4 regions of the Geodermatophilus sp. SYSU D01119 genome follow, and region 3 is predicted to be linked to each of the others. Evidence: riboswitches for the same ligand, from Rfam matches in the RefSeq annotation. Region 3 holds a riboswitch; each other region holds the start of a gene.
What was found. Region 3 has a riboswitch for cyclic di-AMP ahead of ACI79X_RS05235 (aggregation-promoting factor C-terminal-like domain-containing protein). Riboswitches for the same ligand answer to the same signal wherever they lie in the genome.

Region 1 (7,651 bases), on a different contig from region 3:
GCTGCAGAAGTGCGACGAGCACCAGGCGTGCGGCGCCCCCGGCGTCGAGTGGTCGAAGGACGGCAAGGACGTCGCCCGGCGGCTCGTCGACGGCGACGTGCGGCTGGTCGGCGGGACGGCGTGGTTCTGGACGCAGCCCGACCTCGCCGAGGCCGTCGACGTGCTCGTCGTCGACGAGGCGGGGCAGTTCTCGCTGGCCAACGCCGTGGCGGTGGCGCGGGCGGGCAAGTCGCTGGTGCTGCTCGGCGACCCGCAGCAGCTCGCGCAGCCCTCGCAGGGCGTGCACCCGGGCGACTCGGGGCTGTCGGCGCTGGAGCACCTGCTCGAGGGGCACCCGACCGTGCCCGAGGGCCGCGGCATCTTCCTCGACACGACCTACCGGATGCACCCGGCGCTGACGCGGTTCGTGTCGGACCTGGCGTACGAGGGCCGGCTGGAGTCGGCGGCGCTGCGCGAGCGGATCACCGTGCGGCCGGGCGGGCTGGTGTCGGGTAGCGGGCTGGCGGTGCGCTCGGTGGCGCACACGGTGCCGGCGGCCGCGTCGTCCATGGAGGAGGCCGCCGAGGTGGCCTCCGTCTGGCGGTCGCTGCAGGGCGTCGGCTGGGTTGACGCCGAGGGGACAGAGCGGCCGATCGGCCCGGACGACGTGCTCGTCGTCGCGCCGTACAACAACCAGGTGGCGCTGATCCGCTCGCTGCTGCCCGACGGCGCGCGGGTGGGCACTGTCGACCGGTTCCAGGGGCAGGAGGCGCCGGTGGTCGTGTACTCGACGACGTCGACCTCGGCAGACGAGGCGCCGCGCGGGGTGTCGTTCCTGTACGACCTCAACCGGCTCAACGTGGCGGTGTCGCGGGCGAAGGCGCTGGCGGTCGTGGTGATGAGCCCGCTGCTGCTCGACGCGCAGGTGCGGACGCCGGAGCAGCTGCGGCAGGTCAACGCCATGTGCCGGCTGGCCGAGCTGGCCGGTGTCTGACACCGCGGAGCTGGCCGCCCTGCTCGGCGTCGGCGCCGACGTCCTGGTGCGGGCGCTCGGCGACGGCTGGACGGAGGTCGCCGGGCCGCCGCACGAGCGGTGGTTCGTCAGCGGGCACCCGGTGCAGGTGGCCGTCGGCTGGGACGGGTTCGGCTTCACGCTGGCCCGTCCCGAGCCGCGGTGGTCGGGCGACGAGCTGGTGTGGGAGTTCGCGGCCGAGCGCGGCTTCAGCTCCGACGAGGTCGTCTACGAGCGGGCGGTGCTGGCCGAGGCGGCGGAGGAGGTCGCCCGCCGTCGTCGTCGGACCTTCCGCTGGTGCCCGGTGTGCCGCGAGGTCAACGCCCGCGAGCACGTGCACGACAACACCGGCCTGTGCACGCGCTGCGCCGAGCGCCACCTCGGCGTCACCCACTGAGCAGGCCCGGGAAGGGCCAATAGCGCTACGAAGGCCCCTCCACCGGCCCGGCGGCGGCGCCCCGGTCGGCGGGAACCGGGGCGCCGTCGGTCCGTCAGGCGATCCGGCGGGCGCCCTGGTAGCCGGTCATGGAGTCGAGGTCCACGACCGCGACCGGCTTGCCGGCGGTGGACGCGTGCACCATCTGGCCGTTGCCGATGTACATGCCCACGTGCGAGACCGGGCTGTAGAAGAACACCAGGTCACCGGGCTTGAGGTCGGACTTCGCCACCGGGGTGCCGAACGTCGACTGGGCCCGCGAGGTGCGGGGGATCTCCACGCCGGCCGCGCGGTAGGCGAAGCTGGTCAGCCCGGAGCAGTCGAACCGGTCGGGGCCGGTCGCGCCGTACTGGTACATGTCGCCGCGCTGGGCGAGCGCGGTGTCGACGGCCGCCTGGGCGACGCCGTTGGCAGCGGCCACCGGGGCCGCCGCCACGACCCCGCCACCACCGCCGCCGCCTGCGGCAGCCGAGGCCGGGAGGGGCGAGAGCGCGATGCCGGCTCCGGCGATGGCCGCGACGGCGATGCCGCGGAACGAGCGACGGGCGAGGGGCGTGCGTGCAGTCGTCATGGACGACGGTTCTCCTGTTCTCCACGGTCGCCTACCGGGTTAGCTGACGGGTTCGGGCGGGGGAGTCGCCCGGCGCGAGAGGTCGCGCTTCACCCCTGGGACTCGATGGGTCCCCGGTCCGGAGGGCGGCTGGCTGCCGGCGTCCGGTTCGGCGTGGTCCGACGGGTGTCACTCGGGTTCGTGACGAGGGCCCGGCCGGAACCAGGCGGAACGGTAGGGAGGGCCCCGGACCGTCACAACCGCCCGCGGAGGACGCCACGCCCGACCCCTCGCCGCCGACTTGACTCCGGCTCGGGATCCGACACGCCACCGCCACCACGGCCGACGCCGCCGGGACGCCCCGGCACGCCGGGGCCGGACGCGCGGTGACACGCCGCGCCCCGGAAGAAAGGAGGGCGCGGTGCGTCCGAACAGCGCGTCAGCGGCTCCCCACCCTCAGCCGGGGCAGGCCCGCCGGGGACGCCGTGGTTGCCGCGCGCGTTGACGGGGCAACGGGGAGGGGATCGAGAGAGAGGAGCACCCCATGGGCATGATGAGGAACCTCATCGCCTCCGGCGTCGCCGCGAAGGTCGTGCAGGAGCTGAAGAAGCCGCAGAACCAGGCGAAGATCAAGCAGTTCGTCCGCGACTTCCAGGCCAAGCAGCAGAAGAAGGGCGGCTCCGGCCGCGCCTACTGACCGCTGACCCGCTCGCGGCCCCCGTCCCACCTCGGGACGGGGGCCGCGGTGCGTCCGGGGCCGCTGAGACGGCACGTTGCGGTTCCGAGACGGCTCAGTCCCGACGTCCCGGACGGCGCCCCGTCCCCGTGTGACCCTCGCCGGCGTACCCATCGCGGCACCGGCGCCGACCTCCCCGGGAGGCGCTGCCGGCGCGCGTCCGCACGACCACCACGGGGTGTCCGTTGAACCAGTCCTCCGCCCGCCGCCGTCTCGGCGCCCTCCCCGTCCTGCTCGCCGCGGGGCTGCTCCTCGCCGGCTGCGGGGACGACGGCGAGACGGGCCTGCCCGCGCCCACCTCCACCCCGTCGGCCCCGGCGACGTCCTCCGCGGCGGCCCCGACGACGCCGGCACCGACGCCGGCTCCCGAGCCCGCGGTGGCGCCTGCCCCCACGCCGCAGGTGACGCCGCCGCCCGCGCCCGTCGTCGACTTCGCCATGCCCGCCGTCGTGGGCATGACGCTGCAGGACGCCCAGGACCTGATCCAGACCAACGGCGTCTTCCTGAGCCTGTCCCACGACCTGCTCGGCTCCCGCAACCAGGTCATGGACGCGAACTGGAGGGTCTGCACCCAGAACATCGCGCCCGGTCAGCGGGTCACCGGGAACGTCGAGGGCGCCATCGACCTCGGCGTCGTCAAGCTCGAGGAGCTCTGCCCCTAGTCGGCGGCTGACCACCGGACGGGGACGGCACGCGGCCGTCCCCGCCCGGTGCGTCTCAGGGCCGGCCGGCGTGCGGGACGTCGACCTCGGTCGCGAGCAGCACCGCCTCGCGCACCGGCGCGCGGTTGTGCTCGTAGAAGTCCGGCGCCGCGCACATGAGCAGCGTCCGGCCGTCCTCGCCGCCGAGCATGCAGGCGTAGACGCCCAGCCCCTCGGGCGCGGCGACGGCGTCGACGATCTCGCCGCCCTCGGCCACCCGCACGACCCGCCCGCCGACGGCGTCGGCCGCCCAGATGCAGCCGTCGGCGTCGAGGGAGCAGCCGTCCGGGGCGACGGCGAGCTGCCCGAGCACCTCGTCCACGGTGCGCCCGGTGACCTCCGGCCCGAGCGACGCCCACACCCGCCGGTTCGTCAGCGAGCCGTCGGCACCCAGGTCGAACGCGGTGTACCGGTTGCCGAGCGTCTCGCCGACGACGAGCGTGCCGCCGTCCGGCGTGATCACCGACCCGTTCGGGAACTGCAGCCCCTCGGCCGCCACCGACACCGTGCCGTCGGGGTCGATCCGCTTGAGCGACGCCGTCGCCGCGTCCCCGCCGCCCATCAGGTCGAAGCCGAAGTCGCCGACGAAGACGTGCCCGCCCGGGCCGACGACGAGGTCGTTGAGGTGCCCGCCGCAGTGCTCGGTGAGGTCGGCGTAGGTCGACAGCGCCGACCCGTCCCAGCGCAGCACCTCGTGCGTCTTCATCGACACGACCACGAGCGACCCGTCGGGCAGCCAGCCCTGCCCCGACGGCTGCCCCGGGACCTCGAACCGCACGGTCTCCCGCCCGTCGGTGGTCACCGTGCTCACCGTGTGCCGGTAGAAGTCCGACACCCACCACGTGCCCTCGTGCCAGCGCGGCCCCTCGAAGAACCCGCCGCCGGTCAGCACCGTCCGTACCTCGCGCTCTGCCATGAGCCGGACCCTAGGACGCCCTGACCGGCGTCACGGCCGCAGCGGTTTGAAGGGGACCTCAGTCGCCCTTGACGTTCACGACCTGGCGCAGCGTGTGCCGGATCTCCACCAGGTCCGCGGCGTCGGCCATGACGACGTCGATGGACTTGTAGGCATCCGGGTGCTCGTCGAGGAAGGCGTCCGACCGGCCCCAGGCGATGCCCGTCATCCGGCGGTCGAGGTCCGCGCGGGTGAACTGCCGCCGCGCCGCCCCGCGGGAGAACGCCCGGCCGGCGCCGTGCGGCGCCGACATGAGCGCGTCCGCGTTGCCCTTGCCGACGACGACGTAGGACGCCGCGCCCATCGAGCCCGGGATCAGCCCCCACTGGCCCTCGCGCGCCGAGATGGCCCCCTTGCGGGACAGCCACACGTCGGTGCCGGAGTGCCGCTCGCGGTCGGTGTAGTTGTGGTGGCACTGCACGACCTGCGCGCGGTGCACCTCCTCGGTGAGGAACCGGGAGAGCTGCTCGGCGACGCGGTCCATCATCTCCTCGCGGTTGAGCGCGGCGAACCGCTGCGCCCAGTGCAGCGCCTCGATGTAGGCGTCGAACTCCGGCTCGCCCTCCTCCAGGTACGCCAGGTCGCGGTCGGGCACCTCGATGCCCTTGGCCCGCGTGCGGTCCTGCGCGATCCGGATGTGCTTGGACGCCAGCTTGTTGCCGACCCCGCGCGAGCCCGAGTGCAGGAACAGCCACACCCGGTCGGCCTCGTCGAGGGACACCTCGATGAAGTGGTTGCCCGACCCGAGCGAGCCCAGCTGCTGCGGCCAGTTCGGCGCGACGCCGTCGGCCTGGCCGGCTCCCGGCATGGCGCGCAGCTCCTCGACCCGTGCGGCGGCCGAGTCGCGCACCTTCTTGTTGTAGCGGCCGGCCGAGAGCGGGATCGAGCGCGAGATCTGCTCGTGCAGCGTGGCGAGGTTCCGCCCGCGCACGTCGTCGCCGGTGAACTGGGTGCGGACGGCCATCATCCCGCAGCCGATGTCCACGCCCACGGCCGCCGGGATGATCGCGCTGTCGGTCGGGATGACCGAGCCGACGGTCGCGCCCAGCCCCAGGTGCGCGTCGGGCATCAGCGCGACGTGCGGGTGGATGAACGGCATCGAGGCCGTCCGCTCGGCCTGCATCCGGGTGGTCGGCTCGAGGATCGACGCCCAGTTGAGCAGGCGGTCGCTGATCTTCTCCATGGTCCTTTCTCTCTGCTGCGCGGGGCCCGGTCCCCGCGGTCCGTCGGGAGGCCGGTGCAGTGAACGCGCTCGGCTCGCGCGGCGCGACTGCATTACCCCGGACCGAAACCGGTTGGGAGCCACGCCGCCCGGCGCTAGCCTCGGCGCCCCAGTCCGCCCGTGCCCACCGGGGCGCGGTCCCCCGCGCCGCGGTGTCCGCCCACCGATCGAGGGGAGACCACGATGACCACGACGACGACCGCCGCCGAGCTGGCCGAGCGCTACCTGCGGGGCTGGAACGAGCACGACGGCGCCGCGGTCGCCGCCTGCTTCGCCGACGGCGGGACCTACGTCGACCCGACCCTGCCCGGACCCCTGCCGAAGGCCGCGATCGGGGAGTACGTGGCCGCCCTCACCGCGGCCATCCCGGACCTCGCGTTCGTCGCCGACGACGTCGTGAGCGATGGCCGGCGCGTGTGCGCCCCGTGGCGCATGCAGGGCACCTGGACCGGGCCGATGCCGGGGCTGCCGGAGCCGACCGGGCGCCGGTGCGACCTCCCCGGCATCGACCTCATCACGGTCGGCGAGGACGGCATCACCGGCGTCGTCGGCTACTTCGACCAGAAGACGTTCGCCGAGCAGCTCGGCCTCCGGGTCGACGTCGCCGCCGGCTGACCCTGCACGGGCCGCGGTGCCGGCCCCTGGGCCGGTGCCGCGGACCCCGGCGTGCCGTTTCCGTTCCGCACGCCACGGGCAGCCCCGCTGCGACCGCCGGACACCCAGCAGTGAGGACGCACGTCATGCAGGTCGGACTGAAGCTCGCCACCGAGGCCTTCCCGCCCGAGGAGATCGTCCGCCAGACGGTCCGCGCCGAGGAGGCGGGCTTCGACTTCGTCGAGATGAGCGACCACTTCCACCCGTGGCTCGACACCCAGGGGCACAGCGGGTTCACCTGGTCGATGCTCGGCGCGATGGCCGCCAAGACCGAGCGGATCGGCCTGGTCACCGGCGTGACCTGCCCGATCATCCGGTACCACCCCGCCGTCATCGCGCAGGCCGCGGCGACGGTGCAGATCCTCTCCGGCGGCCGGTTCACCCTCGGCATCGGCGCGGGCGAGCGGCTCAACGAGCACGTCGTCGGCACCGGCTGGCCGGCCGTGCACGTGCGGCACGAGATGCTCCGAGAGGCGCTGCAGATCATCAAGCTGCTGTGGCAGGGCGGGTACCGGACCTTCGAGGGCAAGTACCTGCAGCTCGAGGACGCCCGCGTCTTCGACCTCCCCGAGCAGCTGCCGGTCATCGCCGTGGCCAGCGGCGGGCCGCACGCCTCCCGGCTGGCCGCCGAGTTCGGCGACGGGCTGTTCGCCACCGAGCCGCGCGAGGACCTCGTCGGCGCCTTCCGCGAGGCCGGCGGCTCGGGCCCGCACTACGCCGAGGTGCCGATGGCCTGGGCCGAGACCGAGGACGCCGCGGTCCAGGAGGCCCTGGAGAAGAGCCGCTGGGCGCTCACGGGTTGGAAGGTCATGAGCGAGCTGCCCAACCCGGTCAACTTCGACGCCGCCAGTCAGACGGTGAAGGAGGACGACATCCGCGGGCAGTTCTCCGTCGGCCCCGACCTCGACCTGCACGTGCAGCAGGCGCAGCCCTACGTCGACGCCGGCTTCGACCACCTCGTCCTGCAGAACGTCGGCCCCGATCCCGACGGGTTCATCGACGCCTGCGCCGGCGGGCTCATCGAGCGGGTCCGGGCGCTCACGGCCTCCTGACGCCGCCGTCCCTGCCGATTCCCGCAGCGGTCCTGCCACCGCGCGCGGCAGCGGGAGGAGGGCGCGGCCCGGCGGCAGACTCGCCGGCCGTGACCTCCTCCCTGCCCGCGCTGCCCGACACCCCCGCCTGCCGCCTCGCGCGGGAGGTGGTCGCCGAGTTCTCCTCGCCGGCGCTGGTGAACCACTGCCTGCGCAGCTACCTGTGGGCCGCCGACCACGCCCGCCGGCGCGGCATCGCGTTCGACGACGAGCTGCTGTTCGTCGCGGCGATGGTCCACGACCTCGGCCTGTCCCCGGTCTTCGACAGCGCCACGCTGCCGTTCGAGGACGCCGGCGGCGCCGTCGGGTGGGTGT
Region 2 (7,651 bases), on a different contig from region 3:
CGTGAGGCCGTCGCCGCAGACCTTCTCGCGCGGGAACCGGGCCTTCTCCAGCACGACGACGTCGAGCCCGGCGGTGGCCAGCGCCCAGGCGGCCGCCGACCCCGCGGGGCCGGCACCCACCACGACGACGTCGGCACTGCCCCCGGCGGTCGGACTCGTCACGCGCTGGCCCCCTCGGTGCTCGGTCGCGGCCCGGGCGGACCGACCGTCCGAGCCTAGGCGGGGCCCCGGCGGGCGGCGGAGGCGAGCGCGGCGACCACCTCGTCGTCGCCGGTCTCGCCGAAGTCGTCGTACCAGCGGCCCACCGCGCCGAACGGCCGCGGGACGAGCAGGCGGACGACGGCGTCGGCGTCGAGGGCGACGCCGGGCGCGGCGACCGGGACGGCGACGACGACCGCCGCCGGACCGGCGCGACGCACCGCGGCCAGAGCGGCGCGCATCGTGGCTCCGGTGGCCAGCCCGTCGTCGACGAGGACGACGGTGCGCCCGGCCGGCTCCGGAGGCGGGCGGTCGCCGCGGTAGGCCGCGCGGCGGCGGTGCAACTCGGCGAGCTCCGCGCGCCGGACCTCCGCGGCGGCCGCCTCGTCGACGTCGACCCGCGCCAGCACCTCCTCCACGGCGACGCTCTCGACGGTCTCCCCGACCGCGGCGAGGGCGCCGGTGGCCAGCTCCGGCCGGCCGGGCAGGCCGAGCTTGCGGACGGCGACGACGTCGAGCTCCGCGCCGAGGGCCGCGGCCACCTCCGCGGCGACGAGCACCCCGCCGCGGGGCAGCCCGAGGACCAGCGCGCCGGCGTCCAGCGGGACGGCGGGCGCGGTGGCGGGGTCGGTCAGGCGCGCGGCGAGCTGCCGGCCGGCGTCGCGCCGGTCGGCGAACGGCGGCGGGCCCACCGCTGCCGCCGGCTCAGACCGGCTGGGGCCCCGCCGGCGGGGGCGCGGTCGGGTCGGTGGGGCTCGGCTGCGGCAGCGGGGCCGGCGACGGCGGGGAGATCGGGTCCACCGGGGACGGCGACGGGCCGGGCGGCTCGGGCGCCGGGAACGGGTCGGTCATGGACCGACGCTAGCCCCGTGGACGCCGGCCGGCGGCCCTGTCCGCGCGCGGCGGACGCCGCGGCCTCCCGCGATCATGGGACGCCGGTGGCGACACACCGACGGCGTCCGGCGTGTCCCCACGCGGACTTCATGATCGCGGGAGGGGTGCGCCTAGGGGCGGCGGGCGCGGTGCAGCGCGACGATGCCGCCGGTGAGGTCGCGCCACTCGACGTCGACCCAGCCGGCCGCCTGGATGCGGGCGGCGAGCGCCGGCTGGTCGGGCCAGGCCCGGATCGACTCGGCGAGGTAGACGTAGGCGTCGGGGTTGCTGCTCACCGCGGTGGCGATCCGCGGCAGCGCCCGCATGAGGTACTCGGTGTAGACGGTGCGGAACGGCGCCCACGTGGGGCTGGAGAACTCGCAGACGACGAGCGTGCCGCCCGGGCGCACCACACGGGCGAACTCGCGCAGGGCCGCGTCGGGGTCGGCGACGTTGCGCAGGCCGAAGGAGATGACCAGCCCGTCGACGCTGGCGTCGGCCAGCGGCAGCGCCATCGCGTCGCCGGCCACCATGGGCACCGGCCGCCACGCGCCGGCGCGCAGCATCCCCTGCGAGAAGTCGCAGGCCACCGCCCGGACGCCGCCCGCGGCGAGCTCCACCGTGGAGACGCCCGTGCCGGCGGCCACGTCGAGCACGACGTCGCCCGGCCGGGCGCCCAGCGCCTCGCGGGTGGCCCGCCGCCAGGAGACGTCGCGGCCGGCGGACAGGACGGTGTTGGTGAGGTCGTAGCGCCGCGCGACGCCGTCGAACATGGCCGCGACCTCGTGCGGCTGCTTGTCCAGACCGGCCCGCCGACCGGCGGTGTGTGCGCTCTCTCGCCGGTCCGTCACGGCACCGACGCTACCGGCCTGCCTACGCTGGGGAGCGTGACAGCCGCGGCGGTGACCTCCCCGGACGCCGTCGCGCCCGCGGTCACCACGGTCGCGCTGCCCGACGCCCCCGACCTGCTGACGCTGCTGCCGCGCGAGGGCGCCCTGTCGTGGGTGCGCCGCGGCGAGGGCCTGGTCGGCTGGGGCGAGGCCGACCGTCTCGAGGTCTCCGGTCCCGGCGCGCTGGCCGAGGCCGCCGCCTGGTGGGCCGACCGCAGCGCCGCGCTCGCCGTCGACGACGCCGTCGGGGTCCCCGGCTCCGGTCCGGTCGTGTTCGCGAGCATCGCGTTCGACCCGGCCGCGGGGACGTCGGTGTTCGTCGTCCCGGAGGTCGTCGTCGGCCGCCGCGGCGGGGTCGCGTGGATGACCACCACCGGCGACGCCGACCCGCGCGACCTGCCCTCCCCCGCTCCGCTGCCGCCGGCGCCCGCGCGGCTGCGCTACGCCGACGGCGCGCTCGACCCGGCGTCCTGGTGCGGCGCGGTGTCCGCCGCCGTCGCGCGCATCGGCGACGGCGACCTCGCCAAGGTGGTGCTCGCCCGCGACCTGCTGGTCACCGCCGACGTGCCGCTCGACGCCCGCCGGCTGCTCGACCGCCTGGCCGCCCGCTTCCCCGACTGCTGGACCTTCGCCGTCGACGGCCTGCTCGGCGCCACCCCGGAGCTGCTGCTGCGCCGCACCGGGCGGCAGTTGTCGGCCCGGGTGCTCGCCGGCACCGCGCCGCGCGGCGCGGGGGCCGACGACGAGCGGCTCGCGGCGGGGCTGCTGGTCAGCTCCAAGGACCGCGCCGAGCACGCCCTCGCCGTCGACTCCCTGGTCCGCGCGCTCGACCCCTTCTGCACCGCGCTGTCGGTGCCGGTGGAGCCCTCGCTGCTGACGCTGCCGAACGTGCGGCACCTGGCCACCGACGTCGTCGGCACCCAGCGCCGCTCCGGCGGGCGCGGGCGCGCCGGCCTGCTGGACCTGGTGGACGCCGTGCACCCGACGGCCGCCGTCTGCGGCACCCCTCCCGACGTCGCGCGCGCGGTGATCGGCGAGCTCGAGGGCATGGACCGCGGCCGCTACGCCGGACCGGTCGGCTGGCTCGACGCCCGCGGCGACGGCGAGTTCGGCCTGGCGCTGCGGTGCGCGCAGCTGTGCGACGACGACCCCGCCTCGGCCCGGCTGTTCGCCGGGTGCGGCATCGTGGCCGGCTCCGACCCGGCCGCCGAGCTCGCCGAGACCCAGTCGAAGTTCGCCGCCTTCCAGGCCGCGCTGGAGAGCTGATGCGGCTGGTCCCCGACCTGCGCTGGGACCACAACGCGCACTACCGGCCCCTGCTCCTGCGCGCCGTGCCGCGCGGCGCCGGCCGGGTGCTCGAGGTCGGCTGCGGCGCCGGTGACCTCGCCGCGGCGCTCGCGCGACGGGCGGCGCGGGTGGACGCCGTGGACCGCTCACCGGAGATGGTCGCGGCGGCCCGCGCACGGGTGCCCGGGGACGTACAGGTCCTCGAGGCCGACGTGCTGGCCCTCCCCCTGCCGCGCGACGCGTACGACGCCGTCGTCGGCATGAGCGTGCTGCACCACCTGCCGCTGGAGGAGGCACTGCGGGCCCTCGCGGCGGCGCTGCGCCCGGGCGGCGTGCTGGCGATGGTCGCGCTGCCCCGCACCGACCTGCCCCACGAGCTGCCGGTGGAGCTCGCCGCGGCGGTCGCGGACCGCGCCGTGGGGCTGTGGCGGGCCGTGCGCGGCCTGCCCGTCGAGCTCCCCGCGCCGGGGATGCCGATGCGGGACCCGGAGCTCACCGTGCGGGAGGTGCGGGCACGGGCCCGGGCGGTCCTGCCGGGCGTGCGCGTCCGCCGCCTGCTGTTCTGGCGCTACGGGCTGGTGTGGCGGCGTCCGGGCTGAGCGCCGGGGAATCCGGTCGGCAGGGGCCATCGGCCCTGGTTGGGTGGCCCGGTGCGTCCCGTCCCGACCGTTCCCGGCGACCGCTCCCTGCCTCCCCCGTTCGACCACCCGCACGCCTCCGCGGAGGCCCGCGCGATCGCCGAGCGGGGGACGGTCCTGCGTGCCCAGGTCGGGTCCGGCGTCCACGGCACCTCGGTGGCCGGCCAGGACGACCGCGACGAGATGGGCATCTGCCTCGAGCCGCCGGAGTTCGTGACCGGCACCGGCCGGGTGCCGGCGGGGCTGTCGACGACGGCGACCGTGCCGTTCGAGCAGTACCACCGGCACACCGCCTGGGACCGGCCCGGCGGGCTGGCCAACCGCTCGGGCGCCGGTGACCTCGACGTCGTCGTCTACTCGGCGCGGAAGTGGGCGCGCCTGGCGCTGGGCGGCAACCCGACGGTCCTGCTCCTGCTGTTCGTGCCGGACGAGGAGGTCGTGGTCCGCACGGAGACCGGGGCGGAGCTGGTGGCGCACGCCGACCGGTTCGTCTCGCGCCTCGCGGCCGACCGCTTCCTCGGCTACCTGCGCGCCCAGCGGGCGGCGATGACCGGCGCCCGCCCCGGCCGGGCGGAGCTCGTGGACGCGCACGGGTTCGACGTGAAGTTCGCGACGCACGCGCTGCGGCTCGGGCTGCAGGGCGTCGAGCTGCTGCGCACCGGCCGGATCACGCTGCCGGTGCCCGAGCCCGACCGCGCGTACCTGCGGCGGGTCCGCCGCGGCGAGGTGCCGCTGGCCGAGGTGGTCGCGGCGGTCGACGACGCCGAGGCGCGGCTGGTGGCGCTGCGCGACAGCCCGGCGGTGCCGCCGCTGCCCGACCGGGCCTGGGTCGACGGCTGGCTCCACCGCGCCCACCTCGCGTACTGGGCGTCGCTGTCCTGAGCCCGCCCCGGTACGACGAGGACCCCGGCCGCGGGCGGCCGGGGTCCTCGTGTCGGGCTGTCGTCAGCCGACGTAGTTCACGTGCACGTGGTCGAAGTGGTTCGCGGTGACGCCACCGCGGTCCTCCATGGCACGCCACGCGCCGTCGGGCGAGGTGAGGATGCGCTGCTCCCAGATGACGTACTCGACGCCGAGCTCGTCCCAGTGGTCCACGTGGTACTGCGCGATGGCGTCGCCGAGGGCGGCGTCGCTCATGACCATGTAGTCCAGGGCCTTGCCCGAGGGGTGGCCGTCGGGGTCGACGGCGCTGGGCCGGGTGCCGCCGAGGGTGATGTCGCCGGCGCCGGGGACGGCGCTGACGACGGCGTTCGCGGCCGCCTGCACCGCGGCGTGGATCGGCCCGGAGCTGTTGGTGATGGTGGCGACGGCGGCGACCGGGGCGGGCGCCGCGGCGACCTCGGGGGCGGCCTCGGCGAGCGGGGCGACCTCGCCGGCGGGCGCGGACTCCCCGGCGTTCGAGCCACCGGCGGGGGCCTCGGCCGGGGCGGGGCTCTGGGCGGGGGTCTCGGCCGGCGCCTCGGCGGCGGGGGCGGCGGGCGCGGCGGCCGGGGCCGCCCCGCTCACCGCGAACACCTGACCCGGGAAGATCAGGTTCGGGTTGCTGCCGATGACGTCGACGTTGCGCTCGTACAGTTCCCGCCAGCTCTGGGCGTGGGCGGCGGCGATCTCGGCGACGGTGTCGCCCCAGCGGACGGTGTAGTCCTCGGTGTCGGCCTCGACCGAGGCAGCCTCGGCCGGCGCGGCCTCGGCAGGCGCGGCCTCGGCAGGCGCGGCGGTGGCGGCCTCCGGCGCGGGGGCGGCCTCCGGCACGGGGGCAGCCTCCGGCGCCGGGGCCTCGGCGGCGGGCGCAGCCGGGGCGGCGGGCGCGGCCGGGGCGGCGGGCGCCTCGGCGGCGGCCGCGGTGGTGCCGTCGGCCAGGTACTTCCCGCAGGACGGCCAGGCGCCGATGCCCTGCCCGGCGAGGACCGCCTCGGCGATCTCGACCTGCTGGGCCGGGGTGGCGAGGTCGGCGCGCGGGGCGAGCTCGGTGCCGCCGAACGCGGCCCAGGTGGACTGGCTGAACTGCAGGCCGCCGTAGTAGCCGTTGCCGGTGTTGATCGACCAGTTGCCGCTCGACTCGCACTGGGCGACACCGGACCAGTCGTGGCCGGTGGAGGCGGAGGCGGGCGAACTGAGGACGCCCAGACCGACGACGGTGGCGCCGGCGGCGACAGGGGCCTTGGCGATGACCTTCTTGGTGCGGACGTAACGGGGTGCGCGGTGCTTGGACATGGTGATGATCTCCCGATCACCGCCGGCGAGGTGAGCTGTCGGGTTCGGGCGATCGGTGCCCGGCCGCGGGACGCGGCTTCACCCCGGAGACGCGTTCAGGTCAGGCCCCCGTAGGCCGTCACGCGCCGGAAGTGGGTCCCCCACCCCTGCCCTGGGAGTTGACGTGAGCGACCGGTGGGCAGGGTTTGGCGGACCGGGCGCCGCGCTCCTGTTTGCTGAGCGCGACCGAAACGTTACATACCGCTTTGGTAACTGTCGTCGTGTTGACACTCACAGTGGACGGCGTCCGGCGTGTCGGTCATCCGTCGTGTACCCGGGCGCGAGCGATCGGTCAGCGCCTCCGTCGCGTGACGAGCGCGCAGCTCACGCAGCAGGTCGTCGGTGACCTCGACCCCGGCCCCCGCCGCGGCGGGCACGTCCCGGGAGTACTGCTCGTAGCCCGGGGGTGTGTAGGGACACAGCGCCCGGACCTCCACCGCGCCCCCGTCGCGGAACCCGTGCAGCGCCCCGCGCGGCGCGTGTGCGAGGTCACCCGGCCGCAGCACCGCCTCGCCGTCGTCGGTGGACACCGTCAGCTCCCCGGCGAGGACGACGAAGGTCTCGTCGTGGGCGTGGTGCACGTGCGGCCGCGCGCCCACCACGCCAGGCGGCACGGCGAACTCCTCGACACCCAGGCGGCCGCCGGTGCCGGCGCCGGTCAGGGCGACCGGTGCAGCACGCCCGCCGCCGGGACCACCTCCCCCTGGCCGGCGCGGACCACGACGGCGCGAGGGACGACGGCGCGGGGAACGGCCTCCTCAGCCACCGGCGAGCGCCCCGGAGGCCGCCTCCCGCAGGGCGACGGCGAGGCCCGCCTCCGCGCGCTGGTCGGTGCGGACGACGACCACCCGCGGCCCGCCCAGCGCCAGCGCCCCCGGCAGCTCACCCGCGGCGGTCACGGCGGTGGCCTCCCAGCCCAGGGCCCGGGCGACGGCGACCAGGTCACGCCCGTGCGGCGTGCCGAACACCCGCCGGTAGTCGCGCTCGTACGCGGGCCTGCCCGGCTCGAGCTGGGCGAAGATCCCGCCGCCGTCGTTGTCCGGGACGACCACGGTGAGGTCCGGCCGCGCCTCGCCCTCGCCGGTCAGCAGGCCCTGGAGGTCGTGCAGGAAGGTCAGGTCGCCCATGAGCGCGACCGCGGGGCCGCCGTGCACCAGCGCCGCCCCGATCGCCGTGGAGATCGTCCCGTCGATACCCGCCACGCCCCGGTTGGCCAGCACCGCCACGTCCCCGCGCGGCACGGCGAGCCGGTCGACGTCGCGCACCGGCGTCGAGGAGCCGAGCACCAGCAGGGCGCCGGCGGGCAGCGCGGCGACGACGTCGCGGGCCAGCCGCGCGGCGGTCAGGCCGGGCGCGTCGTCGAGCAGCGCGTCCACGGCCGCGCCCACCCGCCCCGCGGCGGCCCACCAGGCGGCCGCCCACGCGGGGTCGGCCGGCGGCCCGGACGGCGGCACAGCTCGGGTGACCGAGGTGCTGGAGCGGGCGGGGTCGGGCCAGCGCGGGCCGGTCACC
Region 3 (7,651 bases):
GCGACCCGCAGGCGCTGCCCCGGGCGCTGGCCCGCTCGCGGCTGGTCTCGGCCGACATGGCCCACGCCGTCCACCCGACCCGGTACGACCGGCACGAGCCCGCGCACGCCCCGCAGCTCGGCGGCGGACCGGTGGTGAAGGTCAACGCCAACCAGGCCTACGCCACCGACGCGGCCGGCGGCGCCTGGTTCGCCGAGCGCTGCGCCGAGGCCGGCGTGCCGGTCCAGGAGTTCGTCTCCCGCGCCGACCTGCCCTGCGGCTCCACGATCGGCCCGCTGACGGCGACCCGGCTGGGGCTGGCCACCGTCGACGTCGGCGCGCCGATGCTGGCCATGCACTCCTGCCGCGAGCTGGCCTCGGCGCTCGACGTCCCGCTGGTGGTGGGCGCGCTGACCGCCTGCTTCGAGGACTGACGAAGGACCCCCTGCCCCCCACCGCTCGCACGCTCGCGGCGGGCCCCTGCACGGGGCCGGCTACGCGGACGGGGACTGCCCACCCGGCTGGGGCGGCGAGCGGCGGACGACGTCGGCGAAGGACTCCTCCAGCCGCGCCCAGGTGGAGCTCCACTCCACGAGCGGGTCGAGGATCCGCTCGAAGACGGCGAGCTGCTCGTCGAAGGCCTGCAGCTGCCCGACCAGGCCCTCGATGAGCTGCCGCTGCGCCTTCACCGAGGCGGCGATCGAGCGGACCTGCGCCGCCGACAACGCCCCCGGCGGCGAGGGCAGCCGCGGCAGCGTGAACCCCGACGGCACCGCCCCCGCGGCGAGCCGGGTGGCCCGGTCGGTGAAGCCGCGCAGCTGCGTGACGAAGTCCTCGACCGTGCGCGCCACGCGGCCGCCGTCGCGGGGTGTCTCCTCCGGCTCGGTCACGTCGTCCTCCCCCGGCTCCGCCCGCCGCTCCCGGCGGGTCCCGGCCCAGTCTCGCGGCAGCGGCGGGCCCGCGCTCAGCCGACCAGGGCCCGCAGCGTCTCCGCGTCGCGCACGGCGTGACCGTGGCCGTCGTTGTTGAAGTAGGCGTAGACGTCGCGGCCCTGCCCGGCCCACTCGCCGATCCGGTCGGCCCACCAGCGCAGGTCGGCGTCGGGATAGGAGCCGGCGTACAGGTGCGCCGGGTCGGGGCCGTGCAGCCGGACGTAGACGAACGGCGCGGTCGCGCGCAGCACGCACGGCAGTCCGGCGCCGCTCATCACGCAGTAGGCGGCGCCGTGCCGCTCCAGCAGCCCGAACACGGCCTCGTCGTGCCAGCTCGGGTGCCGGAACTCCACGGCCACCCGCATCCACGGCGGCACCAGCGCCAGGAAGTACGCGAGCCGGGCGTCGTCCCGCGCCGCCGCCGGGTGCAGCTGCACCAGCAGCACCGCCCGCCGGGGGCCGAGCTCGTGCCAGGCCGCGGTCATCCGCTCGACCCACGCCTCGGGGCCGTACAGCCGCTTCGCGTGGGTGAGCCCGCGCGGGGCCTTGACCGACAGCTGGAAGCCTTCGGGCAGCCGCCGCCGCCACGAGGCGAAGGCGGCGGTGCGCGGCCAGCGGTAGAAGCTCGCGTTGAGCTCCACGGTGCCGAACCGGCGCACGTAGTGCGCCAGCCGGTCCCGCGGCGGGGTCCCCGGCGGGTACAGGACGCCGTCCCAGTGGTCGTAGCTCCAGCCCGACGTGCCGACGTGGACGGCCACCGGCGGGCTCAGGCCCCGCGGCGGAGGCCGGCCAGCCGCGCCGCGCCGGCCAGGGCCCGCCCGTAGGAGCCGGGCGCGAGCCGCACGAGGACGTCGGGCACGACGGCGCTGGCGCCGATGAGCAGCCGCGGGCGGCGGCGCTCGACCGCCTCGACGATGCGCCGCGCGGCCCGGTCGGCCGGGTAGCGCAGGAGCCGGGAGAACTCGGCGGTGCCCCGCGCGGCCTCCACCGGGTCGACGCCGCTGCCCAGCCGCGCGGTCTCCGCGATCCGGGTGGCGATGCCGCCGGGGTGCACGCTGGTGACGCCCACGCCGTCGTCGGCGAGCTCGTGGCGCAGCGCCTCGGCGAACCCGCGGACGGCGAACTTGCTCGTCGCGTACGCCACCTGCCCGGCCGGCGCCATGAGCCCGAACAGGCTGGACACGCAGACGACGTGCGCGCCGGGGTGCGCCCGCAGGGTGGGCAGCAGGGCGTGGGTGAGCCGGACGGCGGCGCGCAGGTTGACGTCGAGGACCCAGTCGAACTCCTCGAGGGTCACCTGGTCGAACCGGCCGGCCAGCGCGACGCCGGCGTTGTTCACGAGCAGCGTCGTCGCGGGGTGGTCGCGCACGAGGGCGTCGGCGGCCCCGCGCACCTGCCCGGCGTCGGCGAGGTCGGCGACGACGGTGTCCACCGTGCGCGCCGGGGAGGCGGCCCGCACCGAGGCCGCGACGCGCTCGAGCCGGTCGCCGTCGCGGTCGAGCAGGACGAGGTCGGTGCCGCGGGCGGCGAGCTGCGGCGCCAGGGCCGCGCCGATGCCGCTGGCGGCTCCGGTGACGACGGCGGTGCCGCTGAAGTCGAAGGGGCGCACGCCGCGGACGCTAGCCGCAGCGGGTCAGGGCAGCCGCCAGACGGTGGTGCGGCGCAGCCCCGGACCCTCGGTCTCGGGGACGTCGAGGGCGAGCACCGGCTCGAGCCGCTCGTGCGGGAGGTAGGGGCGGCCGGGGTCGCCGACCAGCACCTCGCAGCCCCGGGCGCGGGCCCGGTCGAGGAAGGGCAGCACCCGCTCGGTCATCTCGCGGTCGTAGCAGACGTCGCCGGCCAGGACGACGTCGACGGCGGGCGGCTCGCGGTCGAGCACGTCGCCGGTGACGCTGATGCCGGCCACCCCGTTGAGACCCGCGTTGACGCCGACCGCCGTCCGGGAGAACGGGTCGACGTCGCTGGCGAGCACGTGGCGGGCGCCGGCGAGCACGGCGGCGACGGCGACCAGGCCGCTGCCCGACCCGAGGTCGAGCACGCGCCGGCCGGCCAGCGGCACCGCGCCGTCGAGCACCGCGCGGGCCAGCGCCTGGCCGCCGGGCCAGGCGGCCGCCCAGAACGGCGGCGCCTCACCGGCGCCGCCGGCGGCGTCCTCCATGGCCTCCCAGAGGGCGACGACGTCGTCGGCGACGTGCAGCCGCACCTCCGGGACCAGCGACGGACGCCGGACCTGGGTGTGCGCACGGACGAACCCCGCGGGCACGACCCGGGTACCGGCCTCCGTCACCGTGCCGGTCAGTACCAGCCGGTCGACTGGGAGTGCGCCCAGGCCGCGCACGGGGAGCCGTAGCGCTCCTCGATGTAGATCAGGCCCGCGTCGATCTGCCGGTAGCCGTCGGAGGTCTTGGCGATGCCGGTGCTGGCCCAGGTGGAGTCGAGGAACTGCGGGATCCCGTAGGCGGTGCTGCTCGGGTTCTGCGCGTTGGGGTTCCAGCCGCTCTCCTTGCCCCACAGGCTCTCGAGGCAGGAGAACTGCTCGCCGCTGCCGACCTTGCTCATCGCGTACTCCTTGAAGGAGCCGCGGGCGGCCGGGGCGGCGGAGGCGGCCGGCGCCGGGGCGGCGGCGGAGGTCGACTGCTGCTGCGCGGCGGCCGCGGCGGCGGCCTGCTCGGCGGCGGCGGCCTCGGCCGCGCGGGCGGCCTCCTCGGCGGCGCGGCGGGCGGCCTCCTGCTCGGCGGCGATCCGCGCGGCCTCCTCGGCGGCGCGGCGGTCGAGCTCGGCCTGGTCGGCGGCGGCCTGCGCCTGGGCGGCGGTGGTCTCCTCGGCCGAGCGCTGACTGCGCGAGGCGGCGAGGTCCTCCAGCGGCGCGAGGTCGGTCTGCTCGACCACGGTCGCGGAGCCGGCCGGCTGCTGCGGGATGCCGAGCTGCTCGGCCACGCTCACCGAGGCGCTGACGGTCTCGGTGCCGGCGGAGGCGGCGGGGCTGCTGGCGGACAGCACGCCGACGACGAGCGCGCCGGCGGCCGCGGCGCCGAGCAGCAGCGCGGGGCGGCGGGGGCCCATCGGCGGGGAGCTGCGGCGGGCCCGGCGGGCCCTCGCGGGCCGGACGGCGTCGAGGACGGCGGTGTCGGTGCTCTCGGTGACGGACTCGACGGCGGTGCTGTCGACGGCGGAGGCCTCGACGGTCGCGGGGGCGTCGGCGGCGGCGGTGCGGGTACGGGAACGCATGAGGGGGTGGGTGCTCCGAGGGAGAGTGCGCGGCAGCCCCGGTCAGGGGCGGCGCTGCGCGGTCTGGCGGATGTCGCGGTCCACGGGTCCCGGCGGCGGGGCGCCGGTGGCAGGCAGGTGGGAGCCGGCGTCAGGCGGACGCGGGGGCGCGCATCGCGCGCGCGGCTGCACCTGCGGGCCGGGGAGGCCCGGAGGCGGGCATGCGGAGACTCTCCGTTCCTTCCGGAAGCCGCCTACCGGGTTAGCTGACGGGTTCGGGCGGGAAGAAGCCCTACGCACCAGGCGAGCGGGTGCTCGCCGGGGTGCGATTCACCCCAGGACTGCGGTGGGTCCCCGGCTCGCGCCCACGGGTGCGGACACGACTCGGCGGCGTCCGGTCAGGCTCCCCGGGTGGGGACGAGACGACCGACCGGACGCGGCCACGGTAGGCGTCGTTACCGGTCCGTGACAACACGGGACCGGAGATGCCGGTGGGACGGCCGAGGCCGGCGGGGTCCCGCGGGACCCCGCCGGACGGGCGTCCGCGCCGGTCAGGAGGCCGCCGCGACCTCGGGCCGGCTGCCGCCCTGCAGCACCGTGAGCTGCGACGCACCGCCGTCGGCGGCGGCGGTGCCGTCCGCGGGGGCGGCCGGGCCGTCCGCGGCGGCGGACTCGCGGCGGTCGGCGAGGACGGCGACGTCGCCGGGCAGCGCCCCGGCCACGACGGCGAGCGCCTCGTCGAGCTGGCCGGTCAGCCGGCGCAGCCACTCGCGGGCCTGCTCGCACCGCGCGTACAGCGGGGCGAGCTCGGACTCCAGCGCGCGGCGCCGCTCGAGCGCCTCGGCGTCGGCCCGGGCACGCGCCTCGGCGGCCTCCCGGTCCAGCCGGTCGCGCTCCTCGGCGGCCGCGCGGCGCAGGCCGTCGGCCTCCCGCCGGGCCGCCTCGAGGACGGCCGCGGCCTCCGACCGGGTCTGCTCGCGCAACGCCGCGACCGCCTCGCGCATCTCCGCGACGCCCGACAGGCGGGCCGCGGCCTCGGTCCGCGCGTCGTCGAGGACCTGCCGGGCCTCCTCCTCGGCGGCGGCCGTCAGCGCCGCGGCCTCGCGCTCGGCCCGCTCGTACAGAGCCCGCGCCTCCTCGGGCCCGGGCGCGGCGTCGCGCTCGCGGACGAGCGAGGACAGCCGGGCGCGCGCCGCCTGCAGGTCGGCCGAGACGGCGGCGTAGCGGGTGAGCAGGTGGTCGTTCTCGCGGCGCAGGACGAGCACCTCGGTCTCGGCCCAGTCCACGTACGCGTCGACCTGCATGCGGTCGTAGCCGCGGACGGCGCCGGTGAACACCGGAGCCGTGCCGAGCAGGCCGTCCAGGCCACCGCCCGGCCGGGGCCCGGCCCCGTCCTCCGCCCGCTGCTGGGCGGTGCCCTGATCCTGCTGCGCCATCCCGGTTCCCCCTCGGTGCGCGTCCGACCCGGCCCGTCCCGGCGGACCGGAGACGGTGATCACAGGCTCCCACCGCCGGGAGCCGGCGGGCCGGGCCCGGGAGGGCCCTGCGGACGGCTGCGGAGTGGGGACATCCGGCCGTGCCGGACCGGTCACCGAACGCGACGGGAAGGTCACGGCACGGTCACGCGCACCTGGGGAATGCCTGCGGGCGCACGGCGTTGCAGACGGTACCGTAGTTGCGCTCTCAACTAGATGGAGGACGAGATGCAGTTCGGGATCTTCACGGTCAGCGACATCACGACCGACCCCACGACCGGCCGCACGCCCAGCGAGGCGCAGCGGATCCAGGACGTGGTCACCATCGCGAAGAAGGCCGAGGAGGTCGGGCTCGACGTCTTCGCCCTGGGCGAGCACCACAACCCGCCGTTCTTCTCGTCCTCCCCCACCACCACGCTGGCCTACATCGCCGCGCAGACCAGCCGGCTGCAGCTGTCGACGTCGACGACGCTGATCACCACCAACGACCCGGTGAAGATCGCCGAGGACTACGCGATGCTGCAGCACCTCGCCGGCGGCCGCGTCGACCTGATGATGGGCCGCGGCAACACCGGCCCGGTCTACCCGTGGTTCGGCCAGGACATCCGCAACGGCATCCCGCTGGCGGTCGAGAACTACGCGCTGCTGCGCCGGCTGTGGGACGAGGACGTCGTCGACTGGTCCGGCCGGTTCCGCACCCCGCTGCAGGGCTTCACGTCCACGCCGCGGCCGCTCGACGGCGTCCCGCCGTTCGTCTGGCACGGCTCGATCCGCAGCCCGCAGATCGCCGAGCAGGCCGCCTACTACGGCGACGGCTTCTTCTCCAACCACATCTTCTGGCCGAAGGAGCACACGCAGCGGATGGTCGAGTTCTACCGCTCGCGCTTCGAGCACCACGGCCACGGCCGCGCCGACCAGGCGATCGTCGGCCTCGGCGGTCAGGTCTTCATGCGGAAGAACTCGCAGGACGCCGTCACCGAGTTCCGGCCCTACTTCGACGAGGCGCCGGTCTACGGCCACGGCCCCTCGCTCGAGGACTTCTCCCGCGAGACGCCGCTGACCGTCGGCTCCCCGCAGCAGGTGATCGAGCGGACCCTCGGCTTCCGCGACTACGTCGGCGACTACCAGCGCCAGCTGTTCCTCATCGACCACGCGGGCCTGCCGCTGAAGACCGTGCTCGAGCAGCTCGACCTGCTCGGCGAGGAGGTCGTGCCGGTGCTGCGCCGCGAGTTCGCCGCCGTCAAGCCCGCGCACGTGCCCGACGCCCCCACCCACGCCTCGCGCGTCGCCGCGCGCGGCGGCGCGGTCGACCCGACCGTGCACGCCGCCGGCGACGACGTCACCGGGCGCACCGCCGAGGAGGTCCCCGCATGACCACCCGCACGCTGGCCGTGGTGAGCGCCGGGCTGTCGACGCCGTCGTCGACCCGGCTGCTCGCCGACCGGCTGACCGCCGCGACCGTCGCCGCCCTGCGCGAGCGGGGCGAGGACGCCACGGTGGAGGTCGTCGAGCTGCGCGAGCACGCCCGCGACCTCGCCGACGCCTTCGTCACCGGCTTCCCGAACGCGGCGCTGCGCGCGGCCGTCGAGACCGTCACCGGGGCCGACGGCGTCGTCGCCGTCACCCCGGTGTTCACCGCCTCCTACAGCGGACTGTTCAAGTCCTTCGCCGACGTGCTCGACAAGGACGCGCTGACCGGCAAGCCCGTGCTCATGGCGGCCACCGCGGGCACGGCGCGGCACTCGCTCGTGCTCGAGCACGCGATGCGGCCGCTGTTCGCCTACCTGCGGGCGGTGACGGTGCCGACGGCGGTGTTCGCGGCCAGCGAGGACTGGGCCGGCGGCGACGGCAACAGCGCCGAGCTCAGCGGCCGGATCACCCGCGCGGCCGGCGAGCTGGCCGACCTGGTCACCGGCCGGCCGGCGTCGGCCCGGCCGGTGGACCCCTTCGCCGACGTCCCCTCCTTCGAGCAGCTCCTCCGCGGCGAGGCATAGCGGAAGGACCCCCTGCCCCCACCACTCGCAGGCTCGTGGCGGGCCCCTGCAGGGGGCCGGGGTC
Region 4 (7,651 bases), on a different contig from region 3:
CGCGGCGCCCGGCGTGTCCTCGCCCGGGCGGGGGAGCCGCGCCCGCACCGGTTGCGGCACCGGCACGGCCCGGACGACGATCGCGCGGCGGACCAGGGGGGTCCGGTCCAGTGAGGGTGGTCCGATGCGTGCGCGCTCCCGCCGGCGCGGCGCGGCGTCGCCCGGCGCCGCGGCCCTCGTCCCGGTGCCTGCCCCGGTGCCTGCCCTCGTGCTGGCCCTCGTGCTGGCCGTCACGCTCGCCGGCCCGGCGGCCGCGGCACCCAGCGACCAGCCCGGCGGCACCAGCGGCACCCTCGACAGCGCGGCGCTCGACCGCCTGCAGCAGCGCGCCGCCGAGGTGCAGGCCGACCTGCAGCAGCGGCAGGCCGAGGTGCAGGCGGCGCAGCAGGCGCTGGCCGCCGCGCAGGCCGACGCCGACGCCGCCCGGGACGTCGTCGCCGGCGCGGAGGAGGAGCTGGCCCGCCACCAGGCCGTCGTCGCCCGCTACGCCTCGGCCGCCTACCGCGACGGCGGCACGTTGACGCCGCTGTCGGTCCTGCTCAGCGGCGCCGACCCCGGTGACGTCGTCGCGGCCATCGGCTACCTCGAGGCCGTCGACGACCACACCGCCGCGACGGTGGGTGCCGCGGAGGCGCAGCGCCGGGCGGCGGTCGCCGAGCAGACGACGGCCGAGGCCGCGCTGGCCGAGGCGCAGCAGCGCGCCGACCAGCTGTCGGGCCAGGTGGCCGAGCTGCAGGCGAGCGCGGAGGCGGTCACCGACGAGCTCGACGTGGCGCTCGGCGACGTCGACCGGCAGCTGTCGGACCTGCAGCGCCAGCAGGCCGACGTCGACCGGCAGACGGCGGCCAACTGGCGGGCCTACCTCGACCAGCTCGCGGCGGCCGGGATCACCGCCCCGCCGGCGTCGGCGCTGCGCGACCCGGTCGCCGGGCTCCCCGGCGGGCTGGTGCCGGTCGGGGCCGCGGCGGGCGGCGCCCAGCGCGGCGCGGCGCAGCTCCCGCGCGAGCCCACGTCGCTGCTGGTGCTGCCGGCGGAGACGCTGGCCGCCGTCACCGCGGCCATGGACACCCTCGGGAGGCCCTACGCGCCCGGCACGGCCGGGCCGGACTCCTGGGACTGCGGGTCGCTGGTCTCGACCGTCTACCGCGACGCCGGGATCGACCTGCCGGTCGACCAGGCGGGGCTGTTCGCGGTGACGACGCCGGTCGACCTCGCCGACGTGCTCCCCGGCGACCTGGTGTTCCTCGGGACGCCGGAGTCGGGGCTCGGGCACGTGGGCATCGCCCTCGACGGGCAGACGATGCTGGCCGCCGACGGGCGGGCCGGCGCGGTCGTCGTCCGCCGGCTGCCGGCCGACCAGGTGCTGCACCTCGGCCGGCCGAGCCTCGGCCCGCGCGCGGAGGTGGTCCCGCCGGCCCCCACCGGCGGCGCGCTGCGCGTCGAGTGCGGCAACACCGTCTACCCGCCCAGCTTCGACGGCGCCCGGTCCTGGGGCGGCTACCCCAACGGGCTGATCCCGCCCAGCGCGCTGTGCCCGATCGGCGTGGGCTCGCACGCGCTGCGCTGCGACGCCGCCGCGGCCTGGCGGGCGATGAGCGCGGCCTACGCGGCGGCCTTCGGCCGGCCCGTCTGCATCACCGACTCCTACCGGACCTACGCCTCCCAGGTGCGGCTCTACGGGGAGAAGCCGGCGCTGGCGGCGGTGCCGGGCACCAGCAACCACGGCTGGGGCCTCGCGGTCGACCTGTGCGGCGGCATCGACACCTTCGGCACCCCGCAGTACGCGTGGATGGTCGCCAACGCCGGCCGCTTCGGCTGGCTGCACCCCACCTGGGCCGACCCGGGCAACGGCCGCGAGGAGCCCTGGCACTGGGAGTACGCGGGCAGCTGAGCCCGGACTGTCGGTGGCCGTCCCTAGCGTGCGGCGCAACCGACAGGGAGACCCGTCCCGCCCGCCGCCCGGCACCCTCCGGGCGCGCGGCGGGGCACCGGAGGGACACCGCCATGCTCATCGACTGCGACTCGTGCACCCTGCGCGGCACCGGCTGCGCCGACTGCGTCGTCACCGTGCTGCTCGGCGCGCCGCCGGCGGAGCTGGGCACCGAGCCCGTGCTGCTGCCGGTGCCGCCGGTCCCGGCCGCCACCGCGCGCACCGCGGCGGACGCCGGCGCGCCCCGGCCGGGCGTGGTCGTCGACTTCGACGACGTCGAGCGCCGCGCCGTGCGCGCCCTGGCCGACGGCGGCCTGGTGCCTCCGCTGCGTCACCGTCCGGCGGGGGAGTCCCGTCCGGGCGGGCGCCGCCGCACCGGCTGAGACGCAGGTGACAGCGCGGACGGGTACGCACCGGAGTGGCGCGGCTGCTCACCGTGTGTGTTCTCACAGTTCCCGGGGTCCGCGTTTGTCACAACTGCATCACGTCCGTACTGTGGCCGCGTCCGGCCGGGTGGTCGTCACCCACTGCGAGGTGACCTCGGCCGGTCACCGCCGAGTCACCGGACGCCACCCCCGGGTGTGCGCGAGGTGAGCCGGGGACCCACCGCAGCACTGGGGTGAGTTCTCACGGGCGCCGGTCCGCCGGGGTCCAGAGATAGGGCACGTCTTCCCAGCCCGAACCCGTCAGCTAACTCGGTAGGCGGTTGCTGAGGAAGAAACGGAGAGCCGCCGCCCGTGGCGACCCCCCGCCCCTCCCTGGGGCATGCCCGAGAACAGTCCGCGTCCCGCACCACCGCCCGTGTCGCAGGGCCGCACCGCCCCTCCCGCCGCCGCCTCCTCGGCCGCGTCGCGCTGGTCGGCACCACCGCCGCGCTGACCGTGACGCTCCTCCCCGGCGCCGCGCTCGCCGACCCGGAGCAGGCCACCACGCCGGAGCAGGCCGCCGAGCTCGCCGCCGACGCCGGCCGCCGCCTCGAGGCGGTCTCCGAGCAGGTGAACGAGGCCCGCGAGGTGCTCACGCAGCAGCAGGCCGCCGCCGAGGCCGCGGACCGCGCCCTGGCCGACGCCCAGGTGCAGCTGCAGGCCCTCGACGGGCAGATCCGCGAGGTCGCCCGCACCGCGTGGACCGGCGGCAACGACACCTTCGCCGGGCTCGAGCTGCTGATGACCAGCGACTCCGCCGACGAGTTCGTCAGCTCGCTGGCCACGCTCGACCAGATCGCCGGCCACACCACCGACGTGCTCGCCCGCGTCGGTGAGGCCGCCGCCGCGGCCCAGCAGGCCCAGGCCGACGCCGACGCCGCCGAGGCCGACGCGCAGCGCACCCTCGACGACCTCAGCGCCCAGGAGGCGCAGCTCGAGGACGACATCGCCGACTACCAGGAGCAGTTCGCCGCGCTCACCGCCGCCCAGCAGGAGGCCGCACTGGCCGCCCAGCAGGCCGGCGAGGCCGCAGCTCCCGCGGCTCCAGCGGCGGCCGGCGGCAGCACCGGCGCCAGCGCCCCGGCGGCGCAGGCCGCGACGTCCGAGCCCGCTCCGGCGGTGGCCGCGGCCGGCGGCGGGAGCGGTGCCGCCCAGGCCGCCGTGCAGACCGCGCTGGCGCAGGTCGGCGACCCCTACGTGTGGGGCGCCGGCGGGCCGAACGCCTTCGACTGCTCGGGCCTGACCCAGTACGCCTACGCGGCGGCCGGGATCAGCCTGCCGCACTCGAGCCGCATGCAGTCGCAGATGGGCACCGCGGTCTCGCGGTCGCAGCTGCAGCCGGGCGACCTGATCTTCTACTACAGCCCGGTCAGCCACGTCTCGATGTACATCGGCAACGGCCAGATGGTGCACGCGTCCACCTCCGGTGTGCCGGTGAAGGTCGTGCCGGTCGACTCGATGGGCGGCATCACCGCCATGCGCCGCATCGCCTGACGGCAGCACCCCACCAGCGAGGGCCGGTGACCCGATCCGGGTCGCCGGCCCTCGCTGCGTCCGGGGTCCGGTGCTCCCGGGGGCCGGGCCGCCCGGCGCGGCGCGCGCCTAGGATCGGCCGGGTGAGCTGGGCGGCGGGGTGAGCGGAGCCCGCCAGGAGGACCGCACCGGTCCCGCGGCCGCCCGCCGGTGGAGCGCCCGCCGCGCCGCCCTCGTCGTCGCCGGGGTGCTCGGGGCGGCGTTCGTCGTCGTGGTCGCCGTGCGCACGCCGTGGACGGTGCTGCCCACCCCGCCCGGCGGGGCGACCCCGGTCACCGACGACGCCGGGCTGCCCGCCGAGGTCGTGCGCCGCGCCGAGGCGCTCGCCGCCGACCTGCGGCCCGCGTCGCTGGCCAACCTCCTGCTCGGCCTCGCCGTCTCGGCGCTGTTCGGGCTGACCCGCCTGGGCAGCCGGCTGGTCGGCGCGCTCGGCCGCGCGGACGGCCGCCGCTGGCCGCTGACCGTGCTGGCCGGCACGGTCGTCCTGCTGCTCGCCGGACGGCTGGCCACGCTGCCGATCAGCGCGTACGGCGAGGTGGTCCGGCACCGCTACGGCCTGTCCACCCGCTCGTGGGGGCTGTGGCTGCGCGACGTCGCCGTGAACACCGCCATCGACGCCGGCCTGACCGCGCTGGGGCTGCTCGCGCTGGTGGCCCTGGCCCGGCGGGCGCCGCGGACGTGGTGGGCGTGGGCCTCGGCGGGCGCCGCGGCGCTCGTGGTGGCCGGCTCCTTCCTCTACCCCGTGGTGATCGAGCCGGCGTTCAACAGCTTCGCGTCGCTGCCGGCCGGGCAGCTGCGCACCGACGTCCTGGAGCTCGCCGAGGAGAGCGGCACGCCGGTCGAGGACGTCCTCGTCGCCGACGCCTCCCGCCGCACGACGTCGCTCAACGCCTACGTGTCCGGCTTCGGCTCCACGCGCCGCGTCGTCCTCTACGACACGCTGCTCGAGGAGGTGCCCGACGACGAGATCGAGTCGATCGTCGCCCACGAGCTCGGGCACGTGGCCACCGACGACGTCCTCACCGGCACGCTGATGGGCGCGCTGGGCGCGGCCGGGGCGGTGGCCCTGCTCGGCTGGCTGCTGTCCTGGGCGCCCCTGCTGCGCCGCGCGGGCGCGGAGTCGGCCGGTGACCCGCGGGTCGTTCCGCTGGTGCTGCTGCTCGTCGCCGTCGGCACGCTCGTGGCCACCCCGGTGCAGAACCTGGTCTCGCGGCACGTGGAGGCGCGCGCCGACCTGCACGCCCTCGACCTCACCGGCGACGCCGCGGCGTTCGTGGCGATGCAGCAGCGGCTGGGGGAGACCAACCTCTCCGACCCCAGCCCACCCGCGGCCTGGCAGTGGTTCTTCGGCTCGCACCCGACGACGGCCCAGCGGGTGGCGATGGCGGAGGACTGGCTCGGACTGGGCGGCCGGTGAGCCGCACGCTCGTCGTCACCAACGACTTCCCGCCGCGGCAGGGCGGCATCCAGACCTTCGTCGCCGCGCTGCTCGAGCGCCGCCCGCCGGAGTCGCTCGTGGTGCTCGCCTCCCGCTCGCCGGGCTGGGAGGCCTACGACGCGCAACTGCCCTACCCCGTGGTGCGGCAGCGGACGTCGATGCTCCTGCCCACCCCCGCCGCCGCCCGGGCCGCGGCGGCGCTGGTGGCCGGGCACGGGTGCGACACCGTCCTGTTCGGCGCCGCCGCCCCGCTCGGGCTGCTGGCGCCGGGGCTGCGGGCCGCCGGGGCGCGGCGCCTGGTCGGGATCACGCACGGGCACGAGACCGGGTGGGTCGCGCTGCCCGTCGCCCGGCAGCTGGTGCAGCGGATCGCGGGCGGCCTCGACGTCGTCACCTACATCAGCGAGTACACCCGCAGCCGCCTGGCGCCGGCGCTCGAGGGGCGCGCGCGGCTCGCGCAGCTCTCACCCGGCGTCGACGTCGACCGGTTCACCCCGGCCGCCGACGGGACCGCGGTGCGCCGCCGGTACGGGCTGGGGGAGGCGCCGGTGGTGGTGTGCGTGTCCCGGCTGGTGCCGCGCAAGGGCCAGGACGTGCTCGTGGCCGCCTGGCCGCGGGTGCTGGCCCGGCACCCGGGCGCGCGGCTGCTGCTGGTCGGCGGCGGTCCCGACGAGGCCCGGCTGCGCCGGGCGGCCCGCTCCCTCGGGGACGCGGTGGTGCTGACCGGCCCCGTGCCGACCGACCGGCTGCCCGAGCACTACGCCGCCGGCGACGTGTTCGCGATGCCCTGCCGCACCCGCCGCGGCGGCCTGGACGTCGAGGGCCTGGGGATGGTCTACCTGGAGGCCGCCGCGTGCGGCCTGCCGGTGGTGGCCGGCACGTCGGGCGGGGCGCCGGAGGCGGTGCTCGACGGCGAGTCCGGCACCGTGGTGCGTGACCCGCGGTCCCCGGAGGCGGTGGCCGCCGCGGTGAGCGCGCTGCTCGACGACCCGGCGCGGGCCCGGGCGATGGGCGCCGCCGGGCGGGCGTGGGTGGAGCGGCGCTGGTCGTGGACGACGATCGCCGCGGACCTCGCCGCCCTGCTCGGCCCCTGACCGGGGCCCCTCGGAACGCCGCGAGTCCCGGGAACGGCGCGAGCCCCCTCCCGCGCGGTGCGGGAGGGGGCTCGCCGGGGCCTGCGAGGTCAGCGGCTGTAGAGCGCCTCGACCTCGGCGTCGAACTCCTTGACCACCACGGAGCGCTTCAGCTTGAGGCTCGGGGTGAGCATCCCGTTCTCCTCGGTGAAGTCGGTGGCCAGCACCCGGTACTTCTTGATGGCCTCCGCCTGGGAGACGGCCCGGTTGGCGTCGGCGACGGCGGCGTCGAGCTCGGCCTTGATGTCGGGGTCGTCGACCAGCTCCCCGACCGGGGTGTCGGCGGGCTTGCCCTTCGACTCCAGCCACAGCGGCAGCGCCTCGGCGTCGAGGGTGACCAGCGCGGCGATGAACGGCCGCTGGTCGCCGACGACGATGCACTGGCTGACCAGCCGGTGCGCGCGCAGCCGGTCCTCGAGGACGGCGGGGGCGACGTTCTTGCCGCCCGCGGTCACCAGGATCTCCTTCTTGCGCCCGGTGATCTTCGTGAACCCGTCGGCGTCGATCTCGCCGATGTCGCCGGTGTGGAACCAGCCCTCGGCGTCGATGGCCTCGGCGGTGGCCTGCTCGTTCTTCCAGTAGCCGCGCATGACCACGCCGCCGCGGATGAGGATCTCGCCGTCGTCGGCGATCCGGAACGAGACACCCGGCAGCGGCCGGCCGACCGTGCCGATGCGCAGCGCCTTCTCGTGGTTGACCGACGCGGCGGCGGTGGTCTCGGTGAGGCCGTAGCCCTCGAAGACGGTGACGCCGATTCCGCGGAAGAAGTGGCCGAGCCGCTCGCCGAGCGGGGCGCCGCCGGAGATGGCGCCGAGGCACCGCCCGCCGAGCGCGGCGCGCAGCTTGCCGTAGACGAGCCGGTCGAACAGTGCGTGCTGCAGCCGCAGGCCCAGGCCCGGGCCGCCGGTGTCCTGCGCCCGGGACCAGGCGATGGCGACGGCGGCGGCGCGGTCGAAGATCTTGCCCTTGCCGTCGGCCTCCGCCTTGGCCTTCGCGGAGTTGAACACCTTCTCGAACACGCGCGGCACCGCGAGGACGAACGACGGCTTGAAGGCGCCGAGGTCCTCGAGCAGGTTCTTCACGTCCGGCGTGTGGCCGGTGATCGTGCGGGTCTTCACCGCGCCGACCTGCAGGACGCGGGCCAGCACGTGCGCCAGCGGGATGAACAGCAGCAGCGACTCGCCCTTGCCCA

Region 1: it holds a riboswitch for cyclic di-AMP, as region 3 does, so the genes downstream of both, ACI79X_RS19390 (C40 family peptidase) here and ACI79X_RS05235 (aggregation-promoting factor C-terminal-like domain-containing protein) in region 3, are expected to answer to the same signal.
Region 2: it holds a riboswitch for cyclic di-AMP, as region 3 does, so the genes downstream of both, ACI79X_RS09465 (transglycosylase family protein) here and ACI79X_RS05235 (aggregation-promoting factor C-terminal-like domain-containing protein) in region 3, are expected to answer to the same signal.
Region 4: it holds a riboswitch for cyclic di-AMP, as region 3 does, so the genes downstream of both, ACI79X_RS16110 (C40 family peptidase) here and ACI79X_RS05235 (aggregation-promoting factor C-terminal-like domain-containing protein) in region 3, are expected to answer to the same signal.

What each region holds. Positions count from the first base shown of each region.
Region 1 is NZ_JBJGYL010000029.1:25,392-33,042, reverse strand. Features, by position in the region: gene ACI79X_RS19400 (TM0106 family RecB-like putative nuclease) at 1-973, shown strand, start outside; gene ACI79X_RS19395 (hypothetical protein) at 966-1,388, shown strand; gene ACI79X_RS19390 (C40 family peptidase) at 1,483-1,998, opposite strand; cyclic di-AMP (ydaO/yuaA leader) riboswitch at 2,011-2,162, opposite strand; gene ACI79X_RS19385 (hypothetical protein) at 2,522-2,674, shown strand; gene ACI79X_RS19380 (hypothetical protein) at 2,899-3,375, shown strand; gene ACI79X_RS19375 (SMP-30/gluconolactonase/LRE family protein) at 3,431-4,330, opposite strand; gene ACI79X_RS19370 (RtcB family protein) at 4,389-5,552, opposite strand; gene ACI79X_RS19365 (ester cyclase) at 5,775-6,206, shown strand; gene ACI79X_RS19360 (TIGR03557 family F420-dependent LLM class oxidoreductase) at 6,332-7,297, shown strand; gene ACI79X_RS19355 (HD domain-containing protein) at 7,387-7,651, shown strand, end outside.
Region 2 is NZ_JBJGYL010000009.1:111,371-119,021, forward strand. Features, by position in the region: gene ACI79X_RS09430 (geranylgeranyl reductase family protein) at 1-162, opposite strand, end outside; gene ACI79X_RS09435 (phosphoribosyltransferase family protein) at 216-890, opposite strand; gene ACI79X_RS09440 (hypothetical protein) at 904-1,050, opposite strand; gene ACI79X_RS09445 (demethylmenaquinone methyltransferase) at 1,203-1,922, opposite strand; gene ACI79X_RS09450 (isochorismate synthase) at 1,959-3,227, shown strand; gene ACI79X_RS09455 (methyltransferase domain-containing protein) at 3,227-3,847, shown strand; gene ACI79X_RS09460 (nucleotidyltransferase domain-containing protein) at 3,899-4,768, shown strand; gene ACI79X_RS09465 (transglycosylase family protein) at 4,832-6,100, opposite strand; cyclic di-AMP (ydaO/yuaA leader) riboswitch at 6,105-6,274, opposite strand; gene ACI79X_RS09470 (cupin domain-containing protein) at 6,334-6,753, opposite strand; gene menD (2-succinyl-5-enolpyruvyl-6-hydroxy-3-cyclohexene-1-carboxylic-acid synthase) at 6,898-7,651, opposite strand, start outside.
Region 3 is NZ_JBJGYL010000005.1:80,051-87,701, reverse strand. Features, by position in the region: gene ACI79X_RS05260 (M18 family aminopeptidase) at 1-413, shown strand, start outside; gene ACI79X_RS05255 (hypothetical protein) at 474-869, opposite strand; gene ACI79X_RS05250 (DUF72 domain-containing protein) at 944-1,669, opposite strand; gene ACI79X_RS05245 (SDR family NAD(P)-dependent oxidoreductase) at 1,678-2,520, opposite strand; gene ACI79X_RS05240 (class I SAM-dependent methyltransferase) at 2,545-3,198, opposite strand; gene ACI79X_RS05235 (aggregation-promoting factor C-terminal-like domain-containing protein) at 3,207-4,139, opposite strand; cyclic di-AMP (ydaO/yuaA leader) riboswitch at 4,354-4,518, opposite strand; gene ACI79X_RS05230 (DivIVA domain-containing protein) at 4,670-5,554, opposite strand; gene ACI79X_RS05225 (LLM class flavin-dependent oxidoreductase) at 5,822-6,967, shown strand; gene ACI79X_RS05220 (FMN reductase) at 6,964-7,587, shown strand; gene ACI79X_RS05215 (FMN-binding glutamate synthase family protein) at 7,650-7,651, opposite strand, start outside.
Region 4 is NZ_JBJGYL010000021.1:24,609-32,259, forward strand. Features, by position in the region: gene ACI79X_RS16100 (NlpC/P60 family protein) at 125-1,891, shown strand; gene ACI79X_RS16105 (hypothetical protein) at 2,005-2,313, shown strand; cyclic di-AMP (ydaO/yuaA leader) riboswitch at 2,473-2,651, shown strand; gene ACI79X_RS16110 (C40 family peptidase) at 2,812-3,849, shown strand; gene ACI79X_RS16115 (M48 family metalloprotease) at 3,989-5,305, shown strand; gene ACI79X_RS16120 (glycosyltransferase family 4 protein) at 5,302-6,420, shown strand; gene ACI79X_RS16125 (AMP-dependent synthetase/ligase) at 6,510-7,651, opposite strand, start outside.